DNA from 2 places in the Pseudomonas sp. S09G 359 genome. Region 2 is predicted to be linked to the other one. Evidence: riboswitches for the same ligand, from Rfam matches in the RefSeq annotation. Region 2 holds a riboswitch; the other holds the start of a gene.
What was found. A riboswitch is a leader RNA that binds a small molecule or an ion and turns the genes downstream of it on or off. The one in region 2 is predicted to bind manganese.
Positions count from the first base shown of each region.

Region 1 (14,687 bases), 1.4 Mb from region 2:
GTCTGCGGTCTCACCGTCCACTTCCTACCCTGCGATGAACTTCAGGTCACTACCTCCTGTTACGCCTACGGCAGTCCTGAATACCCGATCAAAACCCCGCTGCACTTGCCGGAGCCTCAGTCATGCCCAAAATAAAATACGCCTGAGGGCTTATTTCATACTGGTAAACGCCAACTTCACCCCAATCGCAATCAACACCGCGCCCATCGTCCGATCAAACCAATGCCCCATCCGCGCAAATCCTGCACGCACACGCTGTTGGCTGAACAGCATGGCCACCAGGCAGAACCACAGCGCCGTCGCCACCGCCAAATACACCCCGTAACCCGCCTGAATCGCCAACGGCGTGTGCGGGTTGATCACCACGGTGAACAACGAGAGGAAGAACAGCGTGGCCTTGGGGTTCAAGCCATTGGTCACGAAACCGGCGGTAAACGCGCCGCGCGGGGTGCGCTCGCCCGCTTCGCGGTGCAACTCGCCCTCGGCGACAGGCTTGGCCGGCTGTGCGCGCAGGGCCTTGAAGCCGATGTACAGCAGGTAGGCGGCGGCCGCCCATTTGAGCGCGTTGAACAGCACGATGGATTGGGACACGATCAAGCCGATACCGAGCAGCGAGTAGCCCACGTGCAGGAAAATCGCCGAACCCACCCCCAGCGCGGTCCAGGTGCCGGCGCGGCGGCCGTGGGTAACACTTTCGCGCACCACCACGGCGAAATCCGGGCCGGGGCTGGCCACTGCCAGCAGGTGAATCAGGGCTACGGTCAAAAACTCGGCGGCGTACATGCTCACTCCAATTACGTAACGGATTATTTCATCTGATAGGCTCGGCAGATTACGCCTTCGAACCCTTGCACAAAAGGTACAGTTGATGACGAACAATCGCCGCGCGGTCTTCCTTGATCACCCTTCCCTGGACCTGGGGGACCTCGACCTCAGCGAACTGCGCAACAGCTTCGGCGACCTGCAGTTGTTCAGCGACACCACCCCGCAGAATGTGGTCGATCGTTTGCAAGGCGTGCATGTCGCGATCAGCAACAAAATCGCCCTCAACACCGAAACCTTGGCCGCCTGCCCGGACCTCAAGCTGATCCTGGTGTCGGCCACCGGCACCAACAACGTCGACCTCGAAGCAGCCCGCGCCCACGGCATCACCGTAAGCAACTGCCAGGGCTATGGCACGCCGTCGGTGGCGCAGCATACGATCATGCTGCTGCTCAACCTGGCGACGCGCCTGAAGGATTATCAGCGGGATGTGGCCGCCGGCAAATGGCAGGAGGCCAAGCAGTTCTGCCTGCTGGACCACCCCATCGTCGAACTGGAAGGCAAGACCCTCGGCCTGCTCGGCCATGGGGAGCTGGGCAGCGCCGTGGCACGCCTGGCCGAAGCCTTCGGCATGCGCGTGCTGCTCGGCGCGATTCCCGGGCGCCCTGCCCGCGCCGACCGCGTACCGTTGGCTGAACTGCTCAGCCAGGTCGACGCACTCACCCTGCACTGCCCGCTCAACGAGCACACCCGCGACTTTATCGGCGCCCGGGAACTGGCGCTGCTCAAGCCGGGCGCGTTTGTGGTCAACACCGCGCGCGGTGGCTTGATCAACGAACAGGCCTTGGCCGATGCCCTGCGCAGTGGCCACCTGGGCGGCGCGGCGACCGACGTGCTCAGTGTGGAGCCGCCGGTAAACGGCAACCCGCTGCTGGCTGGCGATATCCCTCGGCTGATCGTCACACCCCATAACGCCTGGGGCAGTCGTGAAGCGCGGCAGCGCATCGTCGGCCAACTGGCCGAAAACGCCCGGGGCTTTTTCGACGGCGCCCCGCTGCGGGTTGTGAGTTGATAAACTGCGCCCCTTTTCAAGGAGCAGACCATGGATCCGCGCAGTGAAGTACTGCTTCGTCAGGCCGAACTTTTTCAAGGCAACCTGCTGCTGGTAGGGTTGCCTGCCGACGACTTGCTCGGTCGCCTGCCCAACGCCCACGGCTGGTGCTGGCATGCCGGCGACCAGGCGGCGCTCGATACCCGCTTCCCCGAGCGCAGCCAGTTCGGCGTGAATGTGCCCGAGCGTGGGTTTGATGCGGCGGTGATCTTCCTGCCCAAATCCAAGGACCTCACCGACTACCTGCTCAACGCCGTGGCCGCACGCCTGCCCGGCGCCGAGCTGTTTCTGGTGGGGGAGAAAAAAGCCGGCATCGAAAGCGCCGCCAAACAGATGATCCCGCTCGGCAAACCGCGCAAGCTCGACAGCGCGCGACATTGCCAGTTGTGGCAAATCACCGTGGCCAACGCCCCGCAAGCGGTGGAGCTGGAAAGCCTGGCACAAGTCTTCGAGGTGCCGCTGGCCGAAGGGCCGCTCAAAGTGGTGAGCCTGCCGGGGGTGTTCAGCCACGGTCGCCTGGACCGCGGCACCGAGTTGTTGCTGGAGCATCTGGACAAGTTGCCCAGCGGCCACTTGCTGGACTTCGGTTGCGGCGCCGGCGTGCTCGGGGCTGCGGTAAAACGTCGCTACCCGCACAACACGGTAACCCTGTTGGATGTGGACGCCTTCGCCGCCGCCAGCAGCCGCTTGACCCTGACCGCCAACGGGCTGGAAGCCGAGGTGCTGACCGGTGATGGCATCGACGCCGCGCCGATGGGTTTGAACGCGATTTTGAGCAACCCGCCGTTCCATGTCGGGGTGCACACAGATTATTTCGCCACCGAGAATCTGCTGCGAAAAGCGGCAAAACACCTGGCAAAAGGTGGCGAACTTCGCTTGGTAGCCAACAGCTTCCTCAAATACCAACCGCTGATCGAAGAGCATTTGGGCGTGTGTGCGATCAAGGCCGAAGGCAATGGTTTTCGTATCTACCGTGCCAAGCGCGGCTGACGGGCGTTTGAAAAAGAAGGCTTGCCGAATGGATTTTGCCTAGGCAGAATCCGCTCCGTCCTAGGGGAGTAGTCTCCCACGAGCACCACGCTCGTCCGGCATACGTCAACATACTTGGTCAACAGACCATGGCGTATGCGACCCAGGAGTCCGCACAGACGGACCGGGGTTTGACAAGACCTATGACACGAACACCTTACCCGGGGCGGGAAGGCTGTACGTGTCATAGCCGTGTCGACCCGCCCCTGGAAACTTACCTGATGCTGGATTCACTACTCGTTCCTACCGCAATCGTTGCCTTGGCCGAAATCGGCGACAAGACGCAGCTGCTCGCGCTCATTCTCGCTGCTCGCTTTCGCAAGCCCTGGCCGATCATTGCCGGTATCGTCGCCGCGACCCTGGCCAACCATGCGGCCGCCGGTGCCGTGGGCGCCTGGTTCGGCAGCTTCTTCTCGGATGCGGTGTTGCACTGGATACTCGCGGCGAGCTTCTGCGCCACGGCGTTGTGGACCCTGGTACCGGACAAACTCGACGATGACGAAGCCAGCACTACGCGCAAGTTCGGGCCGTTCCTGACCACGCTGATCGCGTTCTTCCTCGCCGAAATCGGTGACAAGACGCAGATCGCTACGGTGATGCTGGCGGCGCAGTACCCGGAGCTGTGGCTGGTGATTATTGGCACCACCCTGGGCATGTTGATTGCCAACGTACCGGTGGTTCTGGCGGGGAATTTTGCCGCGGAGAAGCTGCCGTTGACGTTGATTCGGAGACTGGCGGCCACGGCGTTTTTCATCCTGGCGGTTGTGGCGGTGTACAAGGCGATGCAGAGCAGCGGTTGGATCTAGACCTGTAAACCCAAATCAACTGTGGAAGGGGGCTTGCCCCCTCCCACATTTGGAGCTTCACAAGGGTTTGGATATCAGGACTTTTTGGCCTGTTGGTAAAGCGGCATCACCTTCGGAATCGCCGCCTGCAACGAGGCGATACGGCTGTCAGACGCCGGGTGCGTGCTCATGAACTCCGGCGGCGCGCCTTCCGAGGCCTTGGCCATCTTGTTCCACAGTGTGATCGCCGCGTTCGGGTTGTAACCGGCGCGGGCCGACAATTCCAGGCCGATCAGGTCCGCTTCGTTTTCATTGCTGCGACTGTTGGGCAAGGTCATGCCGTAGTTGGCCACGGTGTCTGCCAGCGCCAGGCTGTCCTGGCCCAGGCCGAACAACGCACCCGCGCCCTGCTTCGCCATCTCGATGCCGTAGGCCTTGGACATGGCTTCACGACCGTGCTCGCGCAAGGCGTGAGCGATTTCATGGCCCATCACGGCAGCCAGTTCGTCATCGGTGAGCTTGAGGTTATCGATCAACGCGCTGTACACGAAGATCTTGCCGCCAGGCCCGCAGTTGGCGTTCATCTCGTCGCTCTTGATCAGGTTCACTTCCCACTTCCACTGCGCCGCATCGGGGCGGAAGGTCGGTGCCTGGGCGATCAAACGGTTGGCAATCGCCTGCACGCGCTTGGCGTTGGCGCTGGTCTTGTCCACCAGGCCTTTGCCACTGGCTTCGCCAAGGGTCTGCTGGTAGGACTGGGCGTACATCTGGTCGACTTCCTGGCTCGACAGCATGCTGAACATGTACTGCTTGCGCTCTACCCCCACCGCGCCGCCGCTGGTGGTGTTGACCGACTGACACCCGGCCAGCAGCACTGCTGCAGCCAATGCACTTATCGCCAATGCTTTCTTCATCAACTCTCTCCCTGTAAGACGTCCTGAAAAAACGCCCTGAAAACCTGGCGCGTATCGTAGGCGCTCATTTGTATCGACGCCAGATACAACAGACGTGTAGCCGCTGTTTTTCAGATACATCCTACAGCGCGCCCAAAGCTCAACCTGGAGTCAGACACTCCGGCCCATTGAGCTTGGGGTCATTGATCATATTAGCCAGCACCCGCTCACGCAGCGGCGCAGGCTCACCGGCCAACAAGCCTTGCAACACATGCAAGGGGGTCTCGGGATCGAGCCAGGCGGCCTGCCCGGCCGCATCCAGAATCAACGGTCGGCGCTGGCTCTGCGCGGCCTGGGTCACCACTGCCGTGCTCAGCCACACTTGTTCCTGCACCGGGTAGGCTTCCCAGATCGCGGCAAAAAACACGCTGGAGCCCTCCCCCGGCGTCAGCCAGTAGGGGCGCTTGCGTTGGGTGCCGCGCCATTCGTAGAAACCGTTGGCGGGCAGCAGGCAGCGGCGCTGGCGAAACGCTTCGCGAAACATCGGTTGCTCGGCCAACGTTTCGGCGCGGGCATGGGCGGGGGTACGCGAAAGATCAGTCAACCAGGGCGGTGTAAGGCCCCAGCGCGCGCGGGCCAGGCTGCGCTGGCCGTCACTCAGGCGCTGGATCAGCACCGAGTCGTTCGGGGAGATGTTCCACTGGGGCTGCTGGTCGGCCGGAAAGCCGGGCAAGGCAGCAAAGGCGGGATTCCAGCGAAACAGGGCATAACGTCCACACATGGGGCAACACGACTCTTGGGGTAAACCGACCGACAGCCTAACAGACCAGCACGTCGGGAAAGCTGTCGGGTTCGTCGCCAGGCAACGGTTGCGCGCCGATATAGGCGGTAATCAGCTCGCGGGCGTCAATCGCCCGGTCGTTGTCCACCTCCAGCCCCAGCAGGCCGAATATCGGCAATTCGCCGGTCCCACCGAGCAAATGGCGCCCCACCAGGTGCGCCTCGATGCCCTCGCTGGCGAGCATCTGTTGCAGCAACTCGCCTTCCATCAGGTTTTCGGGTTCGTAGATTCGCTGCATAGGCGTACCTGTTTAATCACTTTCGCTGCGCATCATTCATTTTCGCTGCGCACATTCAGCATCCATTCGCCACCGTGCACTTGCAGCTCGAACGTAATCGGCCGGCAACATACCGGGCAGTCCTCTATATATTCCTGATCGCCCCCGGACAGGTCCAGCAATGCCGTGACCACCTCCCCACAATAAGGACATTCGTACGATTGCTCTTCCATCGCGGTCTCCCAGGTGACTTGTGCGTATAATCGCCGGTCTATTTACAGGGCTATTTTCGGTCGGGCCCATTACCCGCACCGCACCCTGGTATTTCCTTTACTTACCCTAGCCGTTTCTAACAAGAGAGCATGATGGGCGAATTCGATACCATCCGACCTTACAACGACAGCGAAGTCCCGGCAGTGCTGGACCGACTGTTCAGTGACAAGGCCTTTCTGGACATCCTGACCCACTTCCGCTTCCCGCGCTTTGCCGGCGCCCTGGGCTGGCTGCTCAAGCCGATGATCGCCCGCAAATTGCGCCGTGAATTCGCCGGCGTCACCACCGTGGCCACGCTGCAGGACAAAGTCGAGTACTACGTCGACCACACCATCGACCGCGCGACCGACGGCGTGACCTACACCGGCGTCGAGCAGCTCAAGTCCGGCACCGCCTACCTGTTCCTGGCCAACCACCGCGATATCGTGATGGACCCGGCCTTCGTCAACTACGCCGTATACCACGCCGGGCTGCCGACGCCACGCATCGCCATCGGCGACAACCTGCTGCAAAAGCCGTTCGTCAGCGACCTGATGCGTCTGAACAAGAGCTTCATCGTGCACCGCTCGATCACCGGGCGAAAGGAGAAGATGGCGGCGTTCAACCTGCTGTCGGCCTACATCAACCATTCGATCCGCAACGATTGCCAGTCGATCTGGATCGCTCAGGCTGAAGGGCGCGCCAAGGATGGGGATGATCGCACCGAGTCGGCGATCCTCAAGATGTTCCACGTCAGCCGCAAGGACGAGCCGTTCGCCGAGGTAATCCAGTCGCTGAACCTCACGCCCGTGTCGATCAGCTACGAGTACGACCCGTGCGACGCGGCCAAGGCGCGCGAGCTGTATATCCGCGCCACCACCGGCACCTACACCAAGGCGCCGGGCGAAGATGACGTGAGCATTGCCCTGGGTATCACCGGCTATAAAGGCCGCGTGCATATCAACTTCGCGCCGCCCATCACTGAGCGTTTCGAAGACACCAAAGTGCTGGCCGTGGAAATGGATCGGCAGATTCTCGGCGGCTACCGCTTGTTCCCGGTGCACTACCTGGCCTATGCCCAGTGGAGCGACGCCGACCCGCAATTGCAGGTGCCGACTGCCGCCGAAGTATTCCCGGCGGACGAACTGGCCAAGGCCAAGGTGGAATGGGAGCGGCGCTTGAACGAATGCCCGGCCGAGCACCGGCCGTTCCTGGTGGTGCAATATGCAACGCCGGTGCGTAATCAGTACCGCGTAAAAGCCGGAATCCCCCTGTAAAACACTGAACTAAAAATGTGGGAGGGGGCTTGCCCCCGATTACGGTGTGTCAGCCAAATATTCATTAGCTGATCCACCGCTATCGGGGGCAAGCCCCCTCCCACATTTGTTTCGACGTGTTTTTAGAGGTGGGTGCTGATCCAAGAGATCAGCAGCCCCAGCCCAAGGCAGGCGAACCCGATGCGGTACGCCAGGCGATGCGCCCGCTCGGTGCGCACATCCAGAAACAGCATCGGCTGGTCGATCGCGCGGTCTTCGCTTTGCGCGGTCAGTTCGGCCATCGCGCGCTGTTCGTGCAGGCGGGTGATGAACAGCAGCGCCGCACCCGGGCAGGCCACCAGTAAAGCCACAACATTAATCAACAGTGCGGGCAGCGCCATCGCAAACCTCGGTAACACAGTGTCTTGGTATCAATTCAGATACAAACCTGAACGATAGTGGCCTCCAGCGCCGTAAATGCTCCCTCCCCCATGGACGGTTAATGTATCCAGTAATTTACGCCGTCACCTGAACGTCACCTTAACAGGCCACTCTGTTGCCCTTCGAACGTTCGGGAGCTAGTCATGCTGCACGCGCACAACCAGGATCGGCTGTATCTGATTGCCCCAAGCGATGAGCAAGAGGCGCTGGTCGGCGGCCTGGCGTTCAACGTCCAGGACCGCCACTGGCTGGTGTATTGCGCCCTTGGCGGGCACCAGCATGCGGACTTGCCGGAGGCCGATCTGTTGACGGGGGTGAGCCTGCTGGACTTCTGTATCGACACGGCGGCGTAAAACTCAAGGCGAAAAAAAACCGGGCTCTGCACAGAGCCCGGTTTTTTTGAAAGCGGTTATTGCGAGCTGAGCAATGAACCGATGCTTGGGTCCTTGAACAGGCGGGTCAAGGCGTCACTCAGGACGTCGCTGACCAGCTTGGTGTTGGTTTCCTGGTTCGGCGACATGCCGAAACGCTGGTTCAGGGACGCACCGTAGCGGCCGCTGTAGCGACGGGTACCGGCGCTGACGTCGGACTTGAAGGTCGCGCCGATAGACGCTTCGGTCACGTACAGGCCGTCTTTAGGCGACTGATATTTCAGTTCTGCCAGGGTGATGGTCAGCTGCGGAGCGCCCGGCGCGTTGGGGCTCGGGGTGAAACCCAGCAGGCGCACAGCGGCTTCAGCCTGGGCTTGCAGCTTGGGCAGTACGTCTTGAGCGTTCACCGAGACCAGGGCGGTTTCCGGGTACAGGCCACCGCGCGAGCCGAGGGTCGGCGATGGGCGACCATCCACCACCCGCACCGACACCGCCTGGCCGTGGCCCACTGGGGCCAACTGCGTGGTGAGTTTCGGTTCCGGGGTCAGTTGTTGCGGGCTGTTGGCGCAGCCAACCAGGGTCAAACTGGTCACAGTGATCAAACCGAACAACAGGCGTTGCAACATGCTCTTCTCTCCAGAAATCAGGTACCGACAGGCCGGCAGTATAGCGGGGCGCCACTGCGGGGAACTAGCGGCAGTTACAACCTGTGACCCATGGCCCGCGTCGCGGTTCGATGTCACCGAGATGTAACAGCCATTACATCGGCCCGTCATCCCGGGCTGGCATGCTTGGCCTCAATCTCAGGAGGTTGATCGCCATGCATTTTCTCTGGTCGCTGTTTGCCCGCAAGCCCGCCCTTCGCCAGTTCGCGCTGCTGGATGCGCAAGGCCGCTGCCAGGCCTTCAAGGAATGCTGCCAACCTCCGGTGGGTGAAGGCTGGGTGGAAATCGAAGAAATTCGCCTGAGCTGGATGCATCGCCCGTTGCCGGCCAAGGCCCGGGTCAGCCCACGTCCAGCGCAGCCGCTGCGGCACCAACCGTTGGCCGCCTGACCGAACAGCTAATAAAAGTCATAAAACACGCCCATTTCCTTGGCGTTCTTCGCTACAATCTCCCCCCGATTATAAGGACGTCTCCTGATCGGGCCTCGCAGCATCGTTAATGCCTCGGCGTTAACTCCCCAATCGCCCACAGAGAGCCGCCCACACAGATCGAGTGAAGCTGGCGCGCTTGCTGTTTTCCCTGCAAACCACCCGCCTTTACCCGAATCTGCCAGAGCTGCCATTGCGCTCGGCCACTTGAGTTTTTGCCCGTTTTGCCGCGTGTCGGCAAGGTATCCGGGCCAGGTGCCAGGCTGGGGCAGCCCTTTTTTGAGGTTCACGTCTTCAAAAGAGCGTGAAAAAACGGGTTTTCACAACTTCACAAGAGTGTGGCGAGCAAATGAATAGTTTGGCGTTTGTACAAGCACCATCAGCGTCTGGAACAGCCCAACCACACAGGACCGAGCACGCCTCAAAAACCGGAGCTTGAGCCTGTCCGCTACGGATTGGTTGCACGAATCGCACGCTTTGACCATAAGTCGAATTGCCACAGGCGCCCATGAATGCGTTCATAGGCAGATAGGCCCGGCAGGAAGCGTGCGCTGAAGTTGCAAAGAATTGCGAATCGGACATGGCGATCCTGGCCATGGGTAATCTGGGGCAACACGTGAATAGCCCCGTCACTCCTGGCAGCCATGCCGTCAATTTGGTGCTGCAGATTTTGGAGACGCGTTAAATGGCGCATAACGAAGCAGTCGACGTAGTACTGGTAGGGGCCGGCATCATGAGTGCCACCCTGGCCGTGCTGCTCAAAGAGCTCGACCCCGGCCTCAAGCTGGAAGTCGTTGAGCTGATGGATTCGGGTGCCGCGGAAAGTTCCAACCCGTGGAACAACGCCGGTACCGGCCATGCCGGGCTGTGTGAGCTGAACTACACCCCGCAGGCCGCCGATGGCTCCATCGACATCAAGAAAGCGGTGCACATCAACACCCAGTTCGAGGTGTCGAAGCAGTTCTGGGCGTACCTGACCAAAAAAGGCACCTTTGGCTCGTCCAAGTCCTTTATCAGCCCGGTGCCGCACCTGAGCTTCGTGCAGGGCGAAAAAGGCGTGTCCTTCCTCAAGAAACGCTTTGAATCCCTCAGCCAGCACCACGCGTTCGCGGATATGCACTACACCGAAGACCGTAGCGAAATGGCCGAGTGGATGCCATTGATGATGCCGGGCCGCCCGCTCGACGAAAAGATCGCCGCCACCCGCGTTATGAACGGCACCGACGTCAACTTCGGCGCGCTGACCAACCAACTGCTCGGCCACCTGACCAGCTCCCCGGATGCCCAGGTCAAGTACAGCAAGCGCGTCACCGGCCTCAAGCGCAACGGCGCCGGCTGGACCGTGAGCATCAAGGACGTCAACAGCGGTAATAGCCGCGAAGTCGACGCCAAGTTCGTCTTCCTCGGCGCCGGTGGCGCAGCCCTGCCGCTGCTGCAGGCCTCGGGCATCGAAGAAAGCAAAGGCTTTGGCGGCTTCCCGGTCAGCGGCCAGTGGCTGCGTTGCGACAACCCCGAAGTGGTCAAGCACCACCAGGCCAAGGTCTACAGCCAGGCTGCCGTGGGTTCGCCACCGATGTCGGTGCCGCACCTGGACACCCGTGTGGTGGACGGCAAGAAATCCCTGCTGTTCGGGCCTTACGCCGGCTTCACCACCAAGTTCCTCAAGCACGGCTCGTTCCTGGACCTGCCGCTGTCGATTCGCGCCGGCAACATCGGCCCGATGCTGGCCGTGGCCCGCGACAACATGGACCTGACCAAGTACCTGGTCAGCGAAGTACGCCAGTCCATGGAACAGCGCCTGGAATCCCTGCGCCGCTTCTACCCTGAAGCAAAAGCCGAAGACTGGCGCCTGGAAGTGGCCGGCCAACGGGTGCAGATCATCAAGAAAGACCCGAAAAAAGGTGGCGTGCTGCAATTCGGCACCGAGCTGGTCGCGGCCAAAGACGGCTCGCTGGCGGCGCTGCTGGGCGCCTCCCCAGGCGCTTCGGTAACTGTTTCGATCATGCTCGAACTGATCGAGCGTTGCTTCCCCGCGAAGGCTGCAGGCGAGTGGGCGACCAAGCTGCACGAGATTTTCCCGGCACGGGAAAAGGTTCTGGAGACGGACGCCGAGCTGTATCGCAAGATCAACGCGCAGAACAACATCAGCCTGGAGCTGGTTGAACCTGCCGCCGAGACCGAGAGCTACGCTTGAAGTCGTGACGCAATAAAAAACGCCCCGCTCTCGTGATGAGAACGGGGCGTTTTTTTGTGAGCAGGATAATCAGCCGCGGGCTTTTTCGATCAGCTCGATGTACTCGTCCGCATTGCGCTGGTCCTTGATCAGATCGACGAAGGTCTGGCCATGCTCATCCTTGCCATCCAGGTCCAGGCCGGCTTCCTTGAAAAAACCCAGGAACCGCTCGAAGTCGTCGATACGCAGGCCACGGTAAGCCTTGATCAGCTTGTGCAGGGACGGCGAAGTCGCGTCAACGGGCTCGAAGTCCAGGAACAACTTGATCTGATCGTCGCCGATCTCATCACCAATCACCTGTTTCTTATCTTTACGCATTACCGACTCCAGCCTGCAGACATTTACACGGGGTTTGAAGTCTACCTGCGGCGTGCAAGCTTCGAAAGCACCGCAGATCCAATGTGGGAGGGGGCTTGCCCCCGATTTCGGTGTATCAGCCAGCTAATGTATTGCTGACATACCGCTATCGGGGGCAAGCCCCCTCCCACATTTTGATCTTCGATGTTGTGGCTATTTTGTACGCACAGCGCCGGTGTGCAGGTCTGCCCAGATATGCCCATTGGCATAACTGAGGAACTGCACGTACACCGTGTCGTTGCGCAGCAGGTCGACGATCACGCGGTACTGCGTCATCGGGTAGGACAAGGTCAGGGTTTTGCTGCTGTCGTCGAATACCGGCTTTTTCAGGCTTTTGCTTTCGGCATCGAAATTGAGCACCACTTGGGCAATGCTTGCGCCCTTGTTCAAGGGCTTGCCCTTGAGGCGGATCATCAACGGCGAGGTGACCGGGATCGGCTGCTGGCTGGATTGGCGCTGGTTGCCCACCACCACGGCGTACTCGGTGACTTGCAGCAATTGCTGCTGGTCGGGGGTTTCGGCGCGCAGGGTCAGGTCATCCGGCGGCAGGAACTGGCTGTGCAAGGGGGCGGCTGCCAGCGGCAGGCTGAGGGTCAGCACCAGGGCGGCGCACGTACGAATCAACAGGCTCATGGACAGCTCCAGACGCAGGGGCCAAGCACGATAGCATGACAACCCTGCGCCGGGCCCGGATCACATGCCTTTGACGGCGAAGATCCCATTGGCGTTGCGCCAGTAGCCTTTGTAGTCCATGCCGTAACCAAAGATGTAACGGTCAACGCATGGCAGGCCAACGTAATCGGCTTTGAGGTCCGGGCGGGCCTTGCGGTCGTGGTCTTTGTCGATCAGCACGGCGGTGTGCACTTTGCGCGCGCCGGCGTGTTTGCAGAAGTCGATGATCGCGCCCAGGGTGTGACCTTCGTCGAGGATGTCGTCGATGATCAGCACATCACGGTCGATGAACGAGACTTCCGGCTTGGCCTTCCAGAACAGGTCGCCGCCGGTGGTTTCGTTACGATAGCGGGTGGCGTGCAGGTAGGACGCTTCCAGCGGGAATTGCAGATGAGTCAGCAATTTGCCAGCGAAGATCAGGCCACCGTTCATCACACAGAAAACCACCGGGTTGGTGTCGGCCATTTCGCGGGTGATGTGTGCGCCAACCTTGGCGATCGCTTCTTCGACTTGCGCTTCGGTGTACAGGCAGTCAGCCTCGCGCATGATTTGACGGATATGCTCGAGATCAGCGGACATGGCGCTCTCCAAGGGGGTGCTGTGGCAAGAAAAGCGGGCGAAGGTACGCTTCTCATGCGCTCCGAGCAAGCCTTAATGGACTAACGTACTAGATGTCTATAGGACAACACCCTCGGATAGATTAATCTAGGCCGGTTTTTTTGCCCGCCGCCGGAGCCTTTCCCATGCCCACTCGCGAGATCCGCCACCCGCTGATCCAGCACAAGCTCGGCCTTATGCGCCGCGCCGACATTAGCACGAAGAATTTCCGTGAGCTTGCTCAGGAAGTCGGAGCGTTGCTCACTTACGAAGCCACTAAAGATCTGCCCCTGGAAACCTACGAGATTCCGGGTTGGGCCGGTCCCGTCCAGGTCGAGAAAATCGCCGGTAAGAAAATTACCGTGGTGCCGATCCTGCGCGCCGGTATCGGCATGCTCGAAGGCGTCCTCAGCCTGATCCCGGGCGCCAAGGTCAGCGCCGTGGGCGTGGCCCGCAATGAAGAAACCTTGCAGGCGCACACCTACCTGGAAAAACTCGTCCCGGAAATCGACGAGCGCCTGGCCATGATCATCGACCCGATGCTCGCCACCGGCAGTTCCATGGTCGCCACCATCGACCTGCTGAAGAAAGCCGGCTGCAAGGACATCCGCGCCATGGTGCTGGTAGCCGCGCCCGAAGGCATCGCCGCCGTCGAGAAAGCCCACCCGGACGTGCAGATCTACACCGCGTCCATTGATGAGCGCCTCAACGAACACGGCTACATCATCCCAGGCCTGGGCGATGCCGGTGACAAGATCTTCGGCACCAAGCAGAAGGACGCGTAAGCATGCAGGATGAATTCAACGACCCGCTTTGGCGCCAGATCCTGTCTGGCGCACAAATGCTCTTCGTGGCATTTGGCGCGCTGGTGTTGATGCCGCTGATCACAGGTCTTGATCCAAACGTCGCCCTGTTCACCGCAGGCCTGGGCACATTGTTGTTCCAGGTGGTGACGGGGCGGCAAGTGCCGGTCTTCCTGGCGTCGAGCTTTGCCTTCATCACCCCGATCATTCTCGCCAAGGGCCAGTTCGGCCTCGCGGCGACCATGGGCGGGGTGATGGCAGCCGGTTTCGTTTATACCTTCCTTGGCCTGGCCGTAAAGATCAAAGGCACCGGGTTTATCGACCGACTGCTGCCGCCGGTGGTGATCGGGCCGGTGATCATTTCCATCGGCCTGGCCATGGCGCCGATTGCCGCGAATATGGCGATGGGCAAGTCCGGCGATGGCGCCGAGCTGATCCATTACCAGACGGCGATGCTGATCTCGATGCCGGCGCTGCTCACCACGCTGATCGTGGCGGTGTTCGGCAAGGGCATCTTCCGCCTGGTGCCGATCATCTCCGGCGTGCTGGTGGGCTTTGCCATGTCGTTCTACTTCGGCGTGGTCGACACGGCGAAGATCGCCGCTGCACCGTGGTTCGCCCTGCCCCACTTCACCGCGCCGGAGTTCAACTGGCAGGCGATCCTGTTTATCGTCCCGGTGGCCCTGGCCCCGGCGATCGAACATATCGGTGGTGTAATTGCGGTGGGCAGCGTGACCGGTCGCGACTACCTGAAGAAGCCTGGCCTGCACCGCACCCTGCTGGGTGACGGTATTGCCACCACGGCTGCCGGCCTGTTTGGCGGCCCGCCGAACACCACCTACGCCGAAGTGACGGGCGCGGTGATGCTGACCAAGAACTACAACCCGAAAATCATGACCTGGGCGGCGGTGTTTGCCATCAGCCTGGCGTTTATCGGCAAGTTCGGCGCACTGCTGCAGAGCATTCCGGTGCCG
Region 1 covers NZ_CP025263.1:1,056,061-1,070,747, reverse strand. Annotated here, with positions in the region: gene CXQ82_RS04785 (DUF3304 domain-containing protein) at 1-135, shown strand, start outside; gene CXQ82_RS04780 (LysE family translocator) at 151-783, opposite strand; gene CXQ82_RS04775 (2-hydroxyacid dehydrogenase) at 869-1,834, shown strand; gene CXQ82_RS04770 (class I SAM-dependent methyltransferase) at 1,865-2,863, shown strand; yybP-ykoY riboswitch at 2,915-3,034, shown strand; gene CXQ82_RS04765 (TMEM165/GDT1 family protein) at 3,124-3,708, shown strand; gene CXQ82_RS04760 (M48 family metallopeptidase) at 3,783-4,601, opposite strand; gene CXQ82_RS04755 (SOS response-associated peptidase) at 4,741-5,361, opposite strand; gene CXQ82_RS04750 (putative signal transducing protein) at 5,399-5,659, opposite strand; gene CXQ82_RS04745 (CPXCG motif-containing cysteine-rich protein) at 5,692-5,871, opposite strand; gene CXQ82_RS04740 (1-acyl-sn-glycerol-3-phosphate acyltransferase) at 6,004-7,167, shown strand; gene CXQ82_RS04735 (hypothetical protein) at 7,290-7,547, opposite strand; gene CXQ82_RS04730 (hypothetical protein) at 7,731-7,940, shown strand; gene CXQ82_RS04725 (YajG family lipoprotein) at 7,997-8,584, opposite strand; gene CXQ82_RS04720 (hypothetical protein) at 8,779-9,012, shown strand; gene mqo (malate dehydrogenase (quinone)) at 9,737-11,245, shown strand; gene CXQ82_RS04710 (PA4642 family protein) at 11,315-11,602, opposite strand; gene CXQ82_RS04705 (hypothetical protein) at 11,795-12,274, opposite strand; gene CXQ82_RS04700 (hypoxanthine-guanine phosphoribosyltransferase) at 12,335-12,892, opposite strand; gene upp (uracil phosphoribosyltransferase) at 13,057-13,695, shown strand; gene CXQ82_RS04690 (uracil-xanthine permease family protein) at 13,698-14,687, shown strand, end outside.
Region 1: linked by a shared signal. The riboswitch ahead of CXQ82_RS04765 (TMEM165/GDT1 family protein) and the one ahead of mntP (manganese efflux pump MntP) in region 2 are both predicted to bind manganese.

Region 2 (14,687 bases):
GGCGTAGCTGAGCTGCTTGCGCAGCGCCTCGAATGCGGCATAAAACCAGAGGCCTGCCTGTTGCAGGTTTTTATCCGGCTCGTCGGCAGTGGCGGGGTCGATTTGCGCGTTCCAGCTGTCCGGTTTAAAGCTGCGTTGATTGGGCCGTGAAATTTCCTGGTGCTGGACGCGTTTTAAAAAAGACATGTTCAGGGGTCGCCATGCGCTGAAAACCCAACTCTATCAGACTGCCCCCGTGATATTCCCTCAGCTCAACAACCCGGTGCTGACTGCCACAATCAGGAACACCCCCAGCAGCGCGCGGTAGATCACGAACGGCCAGGTGGAGAAACGCTCCAGGAACTTCATCAAGCCCCAAATCGCAAAAAACGCCGAGACGCTCGCCACCACCAGGCCAAACAACAGATGCGGCCAGGCGTGGGCGGGCAGGTCGGTGTGCAGCAGCACCCACAGCTCTTTCAAGCCGGCGAGAGCGATGGCCGGCAAACCCAGCAGGAATGAAAAGCGCGCGGCCTCTTCGCGTTTGAAGTTGAGAAACAGCGCCGCCGTCAGCGTCGAGCCGGAACGCGATACGCCCGGAATCAACGCGCCGATCTGCGCAATGCCGACGATCAACGCATCACGCAGGCGCATCTGGCCCATGTCCCGCGTATGCCGGGCGCGCAGCTCGGCCACGGCCAGCAGCACCGCCATCACCACGCAGGAAATGCCGATCACCATCAGGCCGCGCAACGGCGAGTTGCAGGCGTTCAAAGTGGAGGACAGGGCCAGGCCGGCGATGCAGATCGGTACGGTCGCCAGCATGATGGCCACGGCCAGCTTGAACCAGGGGTCGTTGTAGTCACCCCGGCGCACCGCGCCGATGCTGCCCGTGGTCACTTGGCGCACATCCCGCCAGAAGTAACTGACCACCGCCGCCAAGGCCGCCAACTGCATCGCCGCGGAAAACGCCGAGCCGGGGTCCTGCCAGCCGAGCAGGGCGGGTACCACACGCATATGGGCGGTGGACGACACCGGCAACAGCTCGGTAATGCCCTGGATCACGCCCAGGATAAAAATCTGCAGATAATCCAGGGAGGCAAAGCCCACATCCAGGCCGGCGGAACAGACGGTGGTCAAAGTACGTGTCCTTGAGAGAAAAGCGGAGGTGGGCGAAGTTTATTCGAAATGTTTCAAGGTTTCGGCTGAGGCAACCGCTATTTGCACTCTGTTCAGCGAGTAGAAAGGTTCGACCTTCCATTGGCTTGGCCGGCACTTTTGTGAACAATGGCGCCCTGCGTTTTTTCACCGAGAGCCCCATGCCTGAAACCACCGTCGAATTGATCCAGACCGGCCCCGAAGACGCCGAACTGATCCGCAATCTCTACCAGTACTACGCCTACGAGTCCTCGGACTGGGAACAGGAGGATGTCGAGGCGGACGGCCGTTTCTACATCCACGACGAGCACCTGAACCGCTACTGGCAAGACCCGCACTGGAGCGCCAACCTGTTGCTGGTCGACGGCTATATCGCCGGCTTCCTGTTGATCGAAGAGAGTGAGTTGCCGGGGATCAATGCCCTGGAGCTGGCCGACCTGTTTATCCTCAAGCGCTACCGGCGCAAAGGCATCGGCCGCGCTATCGCCACCCAGGTGCTGTGCAGCGGCGAGGCCGATTGGCTGGTGCGTTTCTATGACCAGGACGAAGCGTCCCAGGCGTTCTGGCGCACGGTGCTGGATAACCTGCCGCGCCCGGTGCAGGCGCTGGAGTTGGACGACGATGCGCAGCTGGTGACTTACCTGATCACGCGGGTGGCGCTGCATTAAACGCCTGTTGCATGGCCTGGGGCGGTTGCCCGAAGGCGCGCAGGAAGGCCTGGCGCATGCGCTCGCGGTCGCCGAAGCCGGTTTCGCGGGCCACCACTTCCACCGGGTGGCGGCTGGTTTCCATCATCGCCCGGGCGGCTTCCACTCTAAGTGACTCAATGGCCTTGGCCGGGGTTTGCCCGGTTTCCTCGCGGAACACCCGGCTGAACTGGCGCGGGCTGAGCCGGGCGACATCGGCCAAGGCGTCCACCGACAAATCATGGGTCAGGTTTTCGCGGGCGTAGGCCAGGGCCAGTTGCACGCGGTCGGACTTGGGGTCCAGTTCCAGCAGGGCCGACAGCTGCGACTGCTCGCTGCCACGGCGCTGGGCAATCACCAGCTTGCGCGCAATGCGGCGGGCGAGGTCGCTGCCCAGGTCCTTCTCCACCATGGCCAGCGCCAGGTCCACCCCGGCGCTCATGCCCGCGCCAGTCCAGACCTGGCCGTCGACCACAAACAGTTTGTCTTCTTCCAGGTGGATCTCCGGGTGGCGCTTGCGGAAGGCCGGCGCGTGAATCCAGTGGGTGGTGGCGCGCTTGCCGTCCAATAAGCCAGCCTCGGCCAGCACGAAAATGCCCATGCACAGCGAGGCGATCCGGCGTGACTGCGCAGACGCGGCCTTGACCAGGTCCAGCAGGTTGGCCTCGGGCAGGCGAAACTCCAGGTAGCCGCTGACGATCAGCGTGTCATAGCCTTCCGGCCGAATCGGCGTGGTATTCACCGAGAAACCTTGGGAGGTCATCACCGCGCCGCCGCTTTCCGACACCAGGTGAAACTCATAGGCCGGCTCGCCCCGCATCAGGTTCGCGCACTCGAACACCGAGCCCAGGCTGAGGCTCAGGGATTGGAAGTTCGGGTAAACCATCAGCGCAACGCTGTGCATCGTATGTCTCCAGGGGCGTGGGAAGAGGGATTGTCGGCGGCCGCCGGGAAAACGGCAACCGACTTCGAGCCATGTCCGGAATCCTTGCGGATATGACATTGTCGGCTTTTGCTCCGGCTCCTAACATTCACCCAACGAACTAGACGACTGGTCTAATCGGACGGAGTGAAGCATGAGCAGTGAAACCAAAAGTGCAAGGCAGACGATTCTGGACACGGCGCAAGTGATTGTCGGCCGTAAAGGATTTTCGGCGGTGGGCCTGAACGAAATACTGCAAGCCGCCGATGTGCCGAAAGGCTCGTTCTATCACTACTTCAACTCCAAAGATGCCTTCGGCGTTGTATTGCTCGACACGTACTTCGACAACTACGTGTACGGCATGGAGCAACTCTTCAACCAACCGGGCCTATCCCACGGCGCCAAGTTGATGCGCTATTGGCATTGCTGGATCGACAACCAGACCGGCTGCACCGACGCGGGCAAATGCCTTGCCGTCAAACTCGGCGCGGAGGTGTCAGACCTTTCAGAACCGATGCGCCTGGCGCTGCAGCGCGGCACCTCACGCACCATCGCACTGCTCGCCGTGGCCATGCAGCGCGGCGTCGCAGACGGCTCGCTGTTGTTGCAACACCGGCCGCAGCACCTGGCCCAGCAGCTGTACGCCCTGTGGCTGGGGGCCAGCGTAATGAGCAAGATCACCCGAACACCCGCGCCTTTTGACCAGGCGCTGTTACTGACCCGACAGCTGTTGGGTAGCCCTGAACACACTGACATTCACATCGATCGAGGCACTGGAAAATGAAAGTATTAATGGTACTCACCTCTCACGACCAGCTTGGCGACACCGGCCGCAAGACCGGCTTCTGGCTCGAAGAATTTGCTGCACCCTATTACGCCTTCAAGGACGCCGGCGCCGAAGTGGTGCTGGCATCCCCGGCCGGTGGCCAGCCGCCGCTGGACCCGGTCAGCGACCTGCCGGACTTCCAGACCGAACAAACCCACCGCTTCGCCGCCGACCCGGCTGCGCAGCAGGCCCTGGCCACCACCGTAAAGCTGGACACGGTCAACGCCACCGACTTCGACACCGTGTTCTACCCGGGTGGTCACGGCCCGCTGTGGGACCTGGCGGAGTCGCCCACTTCAATCGCGCTGATCGAGGCGTTTGAGCGCGCCGGTAAACCGATTGGCTTTGTGTGCCATGCGCCGGGTGCCTTGCGCCACGTCAAGGCTGTCAACGGTGAGCCGTTGATCAAGGGCCGTCGCGTGACGGGTTTCTCCAACTCCGAAGAAGCCGCTGTCGAGTTGACCGATGTGGTGCCGTTCCTGATTGAAGATGAATTCATCAAGTTGGGCGGCAAGTATGAGAAGGGCGCTGATTGGCAGTCGTTCGTGATTGTCGATGGGCTGTTGGTTACCGGGCAAAACCCTGGCAGTTCCAGTGATGTGGCCAAGGCCCTGCTGAAACTCACCGCTTAAGTTAATTAACCCCGTTATTAGTTGGCGACTCGCAAGAGTCGCCAGTGTTTTTGCTCGTCCTGAATTTGGAGTTTCCAGCATGACTGACAGTGTATTAAGTACCCCGATAACACTGGGTCACCACACCTTGAATAACCGTGTCGTGCTGCCGCCGCTGACCCGTCAACGCAGCGCGCAACCCGGGGATATCGCCACCGATTTGATGGCCGAGTATTACCGCCAGCGCGCCAGTGCCGGTTTCATGGTCAGTGAAGGTACGCAGATCGAGCCCCGTGGCCAGGGGTATGCCTGGACGCCGGGCATCTACACCCCGGCGCAGATCGACGGTTGGCGCACGGTTACTGACGCCGTGCACGCCGAGGGTGGGGTGATTTTTGCCCAGCTGTGGCACGTGGGGCGCGTGTCCCATAATGCCTTGCAGCCTGACGGTGCGGCACCGGTGGCCCCGTCGGCACTCGCAGCGTTGCAAGCCAAGGCGTTTATCCAGACCGGGCCAGGTACGGGCGAATTGGTGCAGCCGCCGGTGCCGCGTGCCTTGAGCACGCTTGAGGTCAAGCAACTGGTGGCGCATTACGCCCAGGCTGCCCGCAATGCCCTGGATGCAGGGTTTGATGGGGTGGAGATTCACTCGGCCAACGGTTACCTGGTCAACCAGTTCATCTCGGCCCACTCCAACAGGCGCGACGACGAGTACGGCGGCTCACTGGACAACCGCCTGCGCTTTTTGCGCGAAATCGTCGAGGCGGTGAGTGCCGTGGTCGGCCCGGAACGCCTCGGTGTGCGGTTTTCGCCATTGTTCAGCGGCACCGACCAGGACCGCGTGTATATCGGCCTGGTGGAAGAGGACCCGCACCACACCTATATCGAGGCGATCAAAGTGCTGCAAGCGGCGGGCATCGCCTATGTCTCCATCGCCGAAGCCGACTGGGACAACGCGCCCGACCTGCCGGAGACCTTCCGCCGCGCCGTGCGTGACACGTTCAGCGGGCGCATCATCTACGCCGGTCGCTACACCGCCGAGCGGGGTGCGCGGTTGGTCGACGCGGGGTTAGCGGATCTGATTGCGTTCGGGCGGCCGTTCATTGCCAACCCGGATCTGCCGCAGCGGCTTTTCAACGGCTGGCCGCTGAACCCGCTGCGGGTAGAAGGGATGTATGGCGGGGGCGAAGTGGGGTACACCGATTATCCCGCTTATTCCGACTAAGAATACGGTCAATGTGGGAGGGGGCTTGCCCCCGATAGCGGTGTATCAGCTACACCATCTGTTGCTGACCCACTGCCATCGGGGGCAAGCCCCCTCCCACATTCAGATGTGTGGCCTTTAGATTACTCCACCCGCAACACAATCTTGCCAATATGATCCCCGCCTTCCATCCGTGCATGGGCCTGGGCCGCGTCGGTGTATTCATACACTTTGTCGATCATCGGCAGGCAACGCCCGGCGGCCAGCACTGGCCAGATGTACTCGCGCAATTGCTCGGCAATCGCAGCCTTTTCTGCGTGGCTGCGCGGGCGTAACAGCGAGCCGGTAATCACCGCGCGTTTGCCGAGGATGGTCAACAGGTCGACGTCATTGGCCTTGGCACCGCCGAGGAAACCCAGCATCACCAGGTGCCCGTCCATGGCCAGGGCCTTGAGGTTGTTGTTGAGGTACGAGCCACCCATGATGTCGAGGATCACGTCCACGCCCTGGCCGTCGGTTTGTTCGGCGATGACCTCGGCGAAATCCTGCTCGCGATAATTGATCGGCTCGGCGCCCAGCTCGGCGATGGCCGCGCACTTGTCGGCGCTGCCGGCGGTGGCGAAGGCCTGGATGCCGAACTCGCGGCACAGCATCAGCGCGGTGGTGCCGATGCCACTGGTGCCGCCGTGGATCAGCACGCGCTGGCCCGTGTGTGCATCACCCAGGCCGAACAGGTTGGCCCATACGGTGAAAAAGGTTTCCGGGACGGCAGCGGCTTGAATCCAGTCCATGCCCTCGGGGATCGGCAAGGCCTGGCCGGCCGGCACGCTGCAGAACTGCGCGTAGCCGCCGCCATTGGTCAGCGCGCAGACCCGGTCGCCCAGGTTGAACCCCGACACGCCGTCGCCCAGCGCCGCCACTTCGCCGGCCACTTCCAGGCCCGGGTACGGGTTCATGCCGGGTTTCATCGGGTATTTGCCGGCGCGTTGCAAGGCGTCCGGGCGGTTGACCCCGGCGGCGTGCACGCGGATCAGGATCTCACCGGGGCCCGCCACCGGCACGTCGGCGCGGCGCGGTTGCAGCACTTCGGGGCCACCGGGGGTGGTGATTTCGATCAGGGTCATTTCTTTAGGCAGTGTCATTTGAGGTTACCTGTAGCGATGAGCGTATGGGTTGGGACCGTGGCGAGTGGTCGGCGGTTCAGCAGGATCATACCCAGCTCCAATGCCAGCGCGACCACAATCGCCGCCGCTGCAATCAGGAACAACTGCGCATGCTGGCCGCCGCTGCTGTTGAACAGGGCCGAGTAGGCAAAGCCCGACAGCGCCTGGAACGTGGCGAAGGACACGGTGGCCCGGCTCCACGCCACTTGTTGCTGGTGATGGTTGGGCAGCAGTTCATGCACCCGCGCCAAGGCCAGCGGCACGATGCCTGGCGGGAACGAACCGAGGATCACCGCCAGTACGGCGAGGGCGGTAAACGAGCCGGCAAACGGCAGTAGGCCAACGGCGACCGCTTGCACCATCAACACCAGGCGAATGCTCCAGCGTGCGCCGAGTTTGTCGGCCAGGAAGCCATACGTGACCGGCCCCACAATCGCACCCAGGCCATACATCACCCAAATCATTGCACCGACATGCGCGCCGTCACCCAGGCCACGGGCCACGTAATCCACCAGAAACACCATGGCCGGCACCAGGCCCGCCGCCATGAAGGCGTATTGGGCAAACAACAGGTACACCCCCGAAGGTGTCGGCGCTGCGCTGCCCGCCGGCAGCGGTGCCTCATGCACGGTGCCGGTGGGCCAGGCAAACCAGCTGGCGGCGGTGAGTATGACCGCCAGCAGGCCCAGGCCGAACCAGGTTTGTTGCAGGCCAAGGCTCAACAACGGCGGCACCAGGGTGCCCGAGGCGGCAATGCCCAGGCCGATGCCGAGGAAGATCGCACCGCTGGCCAGGCCACGGCGTTCCGCCGGTACATGGGGCAATACGGTGGCGGCCACCAGCACCATGATCGCGCCACCGGCGATGCCCGACAGTAGGCGCCAGGCGAAAAACCACACTACCGAGAGCGGGAAACCACAGGCGAAAAACGCCAGGGTCACCGCCACCATCATGAAGCGCAGGGCGCTTTTGTTAGAGCTGCGTTGGGCGATGGGCCGGCCGATCAGCGCGCCGATCAGGTAACCCACCAGGTTGGCGGCGCCGAGGTACACCACGTCGTTGGCGGAGAACCAGTGCGCCTGGATCAAACTCGGAATCAACGGTGTGTAGGCAAAACGCGCCAGGCCGATGCTGACCAGGCTGGCGCACAGGCCGGCGAAGATCGGCAGCCAAACCGCGCTGCGGGGTGAAAAATGAGTGTCGTGCATGATGGCGGTCCTGGGTATTTTTCTCTGGCGCCCAGCATATCCAAGATTATTGATGCAATAATGCAGCGATTATACGGCGCTCTGATGCAAATACGCAGCATAAGGAATCAGCATGAATTGGGACGATGCACGGGTGTTTCTGGCGGTGTGCCGCGAGTCCTCCCTACGCGGTGCCGCCCGGGTGCTGGGCGTGGACCAGGCCACCGTCGGCCGGCGCGTCAACGCCCTGGAAAAATCCTTGGGTGCGACCTTGTTCCTGCGCACCTCCGAGGGTTACGCCCTGACGGCCGTGGGCGAAGCCGCGCTGCGCTCGGTGGAAAAAATGGAGCGCTCGGCGCTGGATCTGGAGCGCCAGATTCAGGGCCTGGACGACCGCCTGACCGGCATCGTGCGTGTCAGCACCACCGACTCGCTGGCTATCGATTTCATCATCCCGGCGATTGCCCGCCTGCATGAACAACACCCCGATGTGCGCGTGCAGCTGGACGCGTCCACGCAGTTCCTCAGCCTGGCCAAGCGTGAAACCGACATTGCCGTGCGCAATACCCGCCCCGACAACCCCGACCTGATCGCCCGGCGCATCGCGCGCTGGCCGCTGGGGTTGTTTGCGTCCCAGGCCTATGTCGACCGCCACGGTATCCCCGAGCCTGGCAGCCTGTTCGAAGGCCACGACCTGGTGGTCTACCAACCCTACCTGCAAAGCCAGAAGGACATGACCCTGGTGTCCGAACCCCTCGGGCGCGGGCGGATTGTGGCGGCACTGAGTTCCAGCCTGCTGGTGCGCCGTTCGATTGCCGCCGGCATCGGCATCGGTGAGATCCCGGTGTACACCGGCGAGCGCGACGGCTTGGTGCGCCTATGGCCGGAGCGCACGCGCCCGCTGCCCTACGACGTGTGGCTGGTCACCCACGCCGACCTGCGCCACACGGCGCGGGTGCGGGTGGTGATCGATGAAATCGTCGCCGGGTTTGCCGGCACGGGGGAGGAGTAGTCAGCACAGGCTTGCAATTTCCTGCGGCGCGGCGGGCACACAATCAGCCTCTTTACGCATGTTCAGGGGTAACAGTATGAAAAGAAGATCGGTGTTTGCTTTAGCGCTCGCGGTGGCATTGGCCTCGGGGCATTCGTTTGCCGCCGCGCCCGCGCAGGTCGGTACCCAGGCGCCAGGCTACTTCCGCCTGGCGGTCGGCGACTATGAAGTCACGGCGCTGTTCGACGGCTACAACGACCTGTCGCCCAAGCTGCTCAAGGGCATGACCCAAAGCCAGATCCGCGCCTTGCTGGCCCGCCGCTCCATCGAAACCCCGGGCGTGCAGACCGCGTTCAACGCGTTTTTGGTCAACACCGGCAAGCAACTGATCCTGGTGGACACCGGCGCCGGCCAATGCATCGGCGCCACCGCCGGGCAACTCTCGACGAACATGAAGGCGGCCGGTTATGAGCCGTCCCAGGTCGACACGATCCTGCTGACCCACCTGCACCTGGACCACGTGTGCGGTCTGGTGGATGGGCAGCATCAAGCGATTTTCGCGAATGCCACCGTGTATGCCGCCAAGGCCGAGGCCGATTACTGGCTCGACCCTCAGGCGTTGGCCAAGGCCCCGGAGGCGGCCAAAGGCTTTTTCAAGATCGCCCAAGACTCGACCGCCCCCTACATAGCCGCCGGGCGTTTCAAGACGTTTGAGCCGGGCAAGCTGCCGATCGCAGGTATCGAGACGGCACAGGAGCCGGGGCATACGCCGGGCAGCACCACTTACCGTTTCAACTCCCAGGGGCAGAGCATCCTGTTCATGGGCGACCTGGTGCATAACCTCGCCGTGCAGTTCCTGCACCCTGAGGTGTCGATCGGGTTTGACGTGAATGGCCAGCAGGCAATCAAGAGCCGCGAAGCGGTGTTCAGCGCGGCCGCTGCCGAAAAGATCTGGGTGACCGCGGCGCATTTGCCGTTCCCGGGCATTGGCCATATCACCACCGAGGGCAAGCACTTCCAGTGGGTACCGGTGGAGTACGGGCCGTATAAACGTGCGGCGCATGTGCCATTGATCGACTAACCCTCTCTCCCTATAGCCGCTGTGCAACCGCCAGCGGTTTTTTGCGCATAGGTCGTTTATGAACGAATCAAAAAGTCAGGCTCTGGGGCTGCTGTTTCTGCGGGTCAGTGGGGCGCTGTTCCTGCTGTGGGTGCATGGCTTGCCCAAGTTGCTCCACTACAGCGAGCAGTTGACGCTGATCGAAGACCCGTTTCATTTGGGCGCCAACGTCACTTTGCTGCTGGCGATCTTTGCCGAAGTACTCTGCCCGCTGCTGATCATCACGGGGGTGCGGGTGCGTCTGGCGTGCCTGCCGATCCTGGCGGTGCTGTTGATCGCCATGGTGGTGGTGCACCCGCAATGGACGTTGCTTGAAGGGCAGTTCGGCTGGTTGCTGCTGATCATTTTCACCAGCGTGCTGATCGCCGGGCCCGGTCGCCTGGTGCTGAGCCAGCGTTTCGCCTGAGCAAAAAAAGGCCGGGCAAGCCCGGCCAAATAAGGAGAGGGTGTTTCAGTCGTATCAGCGGCTCAGGAACGCCAGCAGGTCTTCGTTCAACTGCTGGGTGTGAGTGGCCGCGAAGCCGTGCGGCGCGTCCTTGTAGACCTTCAGTTCTGCGCCCTTGATCATCTCGGCCGCTACTTTGCCGGTGGTTTCGAAGGGTACGATCTGGTCGCCATCACCGTGGATCACCAGGGTCGGCACGTCGATCTTGGCCATGTCCGGGCGGAAGTCGGTTTCGGAGAACGCAGTGACGCAATCCACGGTCGCCTTGAGGGACGCTAACAGAGCGATCTGCAGGGTCTGGGTCAGCACACCTTCGGAGACGGTCTGGCCTTTGTTAATGCCGAAGAACGGGGTGTTGAAGTCCGCGATGAATTGCGCACGGTCCTTGAGCAGTCCTTCCTTGATGCCGTCGAACACCGGGGTCGGCACGCCTTGTGGGTAATCGGCTTTCTGGCCGAACAGCGGGGTGACCGCACCCAGCAGCACCAGGCCGGCAACACGGGCGCTGCCGTGGCGGGCGATATAGCGGGCCACGTCGCCGCCACCCATGGAGAAGCCCACCAGGGTCACGTCCTTGAGGTCCAGGTGCTCGATCAACTGCGCGATGTCGTCGGCGAAAGTGTTGTAGTCATTGCCGGTCCACGGTTGGTCCGAGCGGCCGAAACCACGGCGGTCAAACGCGATGGTGCGGTAGCCACGGCTGCTCAGGTATTCCATCTGGTATTCCCACATATCGGCATCCAGCGGCCAGCCGTGGCTGAACAGCACGGGCTTACCGCTGCCCCAGTCCTTGAAGTAGATCTGGGTACCGTCTTTGGCAACGAATGTGCTCATGGAAAACTCCTGGGTGAGTAGGGCAAAAAGACTCTAGCTCACTATTGCGCTAAACCGGACGAAGGGCTTGTACGGGTGTGCTCGGTTGAACGGTTCAGCGTCTATGCTGGTCCACTGACCTCTACCGTCAGATCACACAGGTGAACGAAATGGCCAAGACTTACAGCTACGCCGCCCAGAACGCCAAGGACACGCTCAAGCCCTTTACCTTCGAGCGCCGTGCGCCAGGGGCCGACGACGTACAGATCGACATCCTCTATTGCGGCGTCTGCCACTCCGACCTGCACACTGCGCGCAACGAGTGGCATAACACGCTTTACCCCTCGGTGCCTGGCCACGAAATCGTCGGCCGCGTGACGGCCGTGGGTGGCAACGTCAAGAACTTCAAGGTCGGCGACCTGGCCGGTGTCGGTTGCATGGTTGACAGCTGCCAGCACTGCGCCTCCTGCGCCGAGGGCGAGGAGCAATACTGCGAGAACGGCTTTACCGGCACCTACAACGGCCCGGTATTCGGCGGTGAGAACACCTTCGGCGGCTACTCGGACAGCATCGTAGTCAAGGAGAAGTTTGTACTGCGCATCTCCCATGACGATTCCAACCTGGCCGCCGTGGCGCCGTTGCTGTGCGCGGGCATCACCACCTATTCGCCGCTGCACCACTGGAAGGTCGGCCCCGGCAAGAAGGTCGGCGTAGTGGGCCTGGGTGGCCTGGGGCATATGGCGGTGAAGATCGCCCACGCCATGGGCGCGCATGTCACGCTGTTCACCACCTCCCCGAGCAAGCGCGAGGACGGCCTGCGCCTGGGCGCCGACCAAGTGGTGGTGTCAAAGAACGCGGATGAAATGGCCAAGGTTGCCAACAGCCTGGACTTTATCCTCAACACCGTCGCCGCGCCGCATAACCTCGACGCCTTCCTCAACCTGCTCAAGCGCGACGGCACCATGACCCTGGTCGGCGCGCCCGACAGCCCGCACCCGTCGCCTGCAGTCTTCGGCCTGATCTTCAAGCGCCGCAGCCTGGCCGGCTCGCTGATCGGTGGCATCCAGGAGACCCAGGACATGCTGGACTTCTGCGCCAAGCACGGGATTGTCTCGGACGTGGAGATGATCGCTATCCAGGATATTAACGAGGCCTATGAGCGGATGCTCAAGGGCGATGTGAAGTATCGGTTTGTGATCGATATGGCCAGTTTGAAAAAGGAAAGTAACGCGGCGTGAGTGCAGCGCAAGTCTAATGTGGGAGGGGCGGTGCGACGATTCGATTTGCCCCCTTCCACATTGTTTATGTGTGCGTTTCAGACCGAGAGGTGCTCGTAGAGAATCGTCGCACCCACCAGCATCAACACCACGCCACCGACCATCTCCGCCCGCTTGCCCACCACGGTGCCCAACACCCGGCCGAGCATCATGCCGAGGGTGACCATGGTCATGGTCGCCAGGCCAATGGCCGCCGAGGCCAGCAGGATATTCACGTCGACAAACGCCAGGCCCACGCCCACTGCCAGCGCATCAATGCTGGTGGCAAACGCGGTGACGGCGAGGATCATGAAAGAGTGCTGGGTGGGCTTTTCGGCTTCCTCGTCGTCAGCCTTGAGCCCGTTCCAGATCATGTGCAAACCCAGTGCCACCAGCAGGGTAAAAGCGATCCAGTGGTCCCAGTTTTCCACCCAGCGGGTGGCCGCATGGCCGATGGCCCAGCCGATCATCGGTGTAATGGCTTCGATCACGCCAAAGATCAGGCCGGCGCGCAGGGCTTCGCTCAAACGCGGTTTTTGCAGGCTGGAGCCTTTGCCTATGGCCGCCGCAAAGGCGTCCGTGGACATGGCCAGGGCGAGAAGGAGCAGGGAAATGGGGTTCACGGTCAGGCTTCCAGTCGGGCTATGGGACACAACGACACAACCACACGCCCGACTTTAGGCATGGATGTGTCGCTGGTCTCACCAACCAAACGGTGTTCGTACCACGGCAGGTTGCCGAATATGTTGATACGAACGCTTCCAACAGAGTCAGAAGCCGGTTACTCCCCAACGAGGAGGGGAATCATAGGGGGGCGGATCTGAAAATTTCGTTAAACGGCTCAAGGCCGCTGCGGTTTCACCGATGTGCCAAAGGTATTGCCCATGCGCACGCTGGTGGCCGCCGGCGTGGCCAGGCCCACCTTGTTTGGCAGGCGTTTTTCCACGCCGATGTTTTGCGCCTCGCGGTTTTTTTGCGCAGCCTTGGTCGCATTCGTGTCATTGCCCATCTGCTGGCTCAGGCAGCCATAGTCGGGCGCCTTGTAGCCATCCACCGCGACTTCCGTGCAGCTGTCGGCATGGGCGGCGAAGGGCAGGGCGGCGCACAGCAACAGGCTGGCGAGGGGGGGTAGCAGCTTCATCGGAGCCTCCTGGCGGACCCGGGGGAAAGGGCCGTTAGGCTTTCAAGTCTAGTGCAGCGGGCTTCTCGTCACCGTGATGTTTTTTTTGCTATCACCGTAACATCAGGTTCATAAACTGGCCTCAGGATGACGGTTTTCTAGGGCGCGTCGGCCGTGCAGCGATGCAGAGCAGCGGGTGAGCAGGGAGCCTGGAGGCGTGCCGTATGCGCCCTGGTCTTGCTGTTGCTGCTGGCCAGTGGTGGTGCGGCGCAGGCAGAGTCAGCGCCGCTGGTGTTGAACCTGCCGGCGCAAGACCTCGAACACGCCCTGCAAGCGTATAGCCGCGCCACCGGCATGGCGGTGCTGGTCGACCGTGAGTTGACCCGGGGCCGGCGCTCTATCGGCGTGCGCGGGCGCTTTACGGCGCAAGAGGCACTGGCGATGTTGCTGACCGGGAGTGGCCTGATGGCGCGTTACGCACGCAGCGATGCATTTACCTTGCAGACCCCCGAGGTCAGCCCGCCAGCCGCCACCCGAGGCGCGGCGGCACGGCACGCGGCGCGCATCAACAACAGCTACGCCACGGCGTTGCAGCAGGCGATCGAAGCCAGCCTGTGCCGGTCGCCCCTGACCCGCCCCGGCAGTTTTCGCGCGCTGGTGCAGGTTTGGGTCAACCCGTTGGGTGTGATCGAACACAGCCGGCTGGTCAGCTCCACCGGTGATGAACAACGTGATGAAGCACTGGTACGCAGCCTGGGCGCAGCGCGAGTGGATCGCCCGGCACCGAGTTCGCTGCGTCAGCCGGTGACGTTACTTCTGATGCCCGACACAACAGGAATACGCATGGAATGCACAGCAGCAAAAGGAGCCTGGGGCGGATGAAAAATACCGGGCACAGTACGATGGTCAGCCTGTTCCTGGCCTCCTACGACGACTTCAAGGTGCGTTTGCGCAAGCGCCTGGGTTCGGAGGACCTGGCCAACGACGTCCTGCACGAAACCTACCTGCGGGTCGACCGCATGGAGGTGCCGCCAAACCTGGCGCAACCCAACGCCTACCTCTACCGCATGGCCTTGAACATTGCCGCTGACCGTCGCCAGGCCGATGCGCGCTTGCTCACCGGCAGCGAAGTGGAAGAGTTGCTGCAAAGCGCTGACGAAGCCCAGGACCCCTCGCGGGTGGTGGGTGGCCAGAAAGAAATCCAAT
Region 2 covers NZ_CP025263.1:2,438,510-2,453,196, forward strand. Annotated here, with positions in the region: gene CXQ82_RS11185 (hypothetical protein) at 1-186, opposite strand, end outside; gene CXQ82_RS11190 (undecaprenyl-diphosphate phosphatase) at 247-1,119, opposite strand; gene CXQ82_RS11195 (GNAT family N-acetyltransferase) at 1,299-1,805, shown strand; gene CXQ82_RS11200 (GlxA family transcriptional regulator) at 1,783-2,727, opposite strand; gene CXQ82_RS11205 (TetR/AcrR family transcriptional regulator) at 2,900-3,529, shown strand; gene CXQ82_RS11210 (type 1 glutamine amidotransferase domain-containing protein) at 3,526-4,203, shown strand; gene CXQ82_RS11215 (alkene reductase) at 4,283-5,407, shown strand; gene CXQ82_RS11220 (NAD(P)H-quinone oxidoreductase) at 5,530-6,528, opposite strand; gene CXQ82_RS11225 (YbfB/YjiJ family MFS transporter) at 6,525-7,757, opposite strand; gene CXQ82_RS11230 (LysR family transcriptional regulator) at 7,870-8,748, shown strand; gene CXQ82_RS11235 (MBL fold metallo-hydrolase) at 8,825-9,808, shown strand; gene CXQ82_RS11240 (DoxX family protein) at 9,867-10,253, shown strand; gene CXQ82_RS11245 (alpha/beta fold hydrolase) at 10,308-11,126, opposite strand; gene CXQ82_RS11250 (NAD(P)-dependent alcohol dehydrogenase) at 11,276-12,343, shown strand; gene mntP (manganese efflux pump MntP) at 12,421-12,984, opposite strand; yybP-ykoY riboswitch at 12,995-13,163, opposite strand; gene CXQ82_RS11260 (hypothetical protein) at 13,203-13,502, opposite strand; gene CXQ82_RS11265 (secretin and TonB N-terminal domain-containing protein) at 13,719-14,363, shown strand; gene CXQ82_RS11270 (RNA polymerase sigma factor) at 14,360-14,687, shown strand, end outside.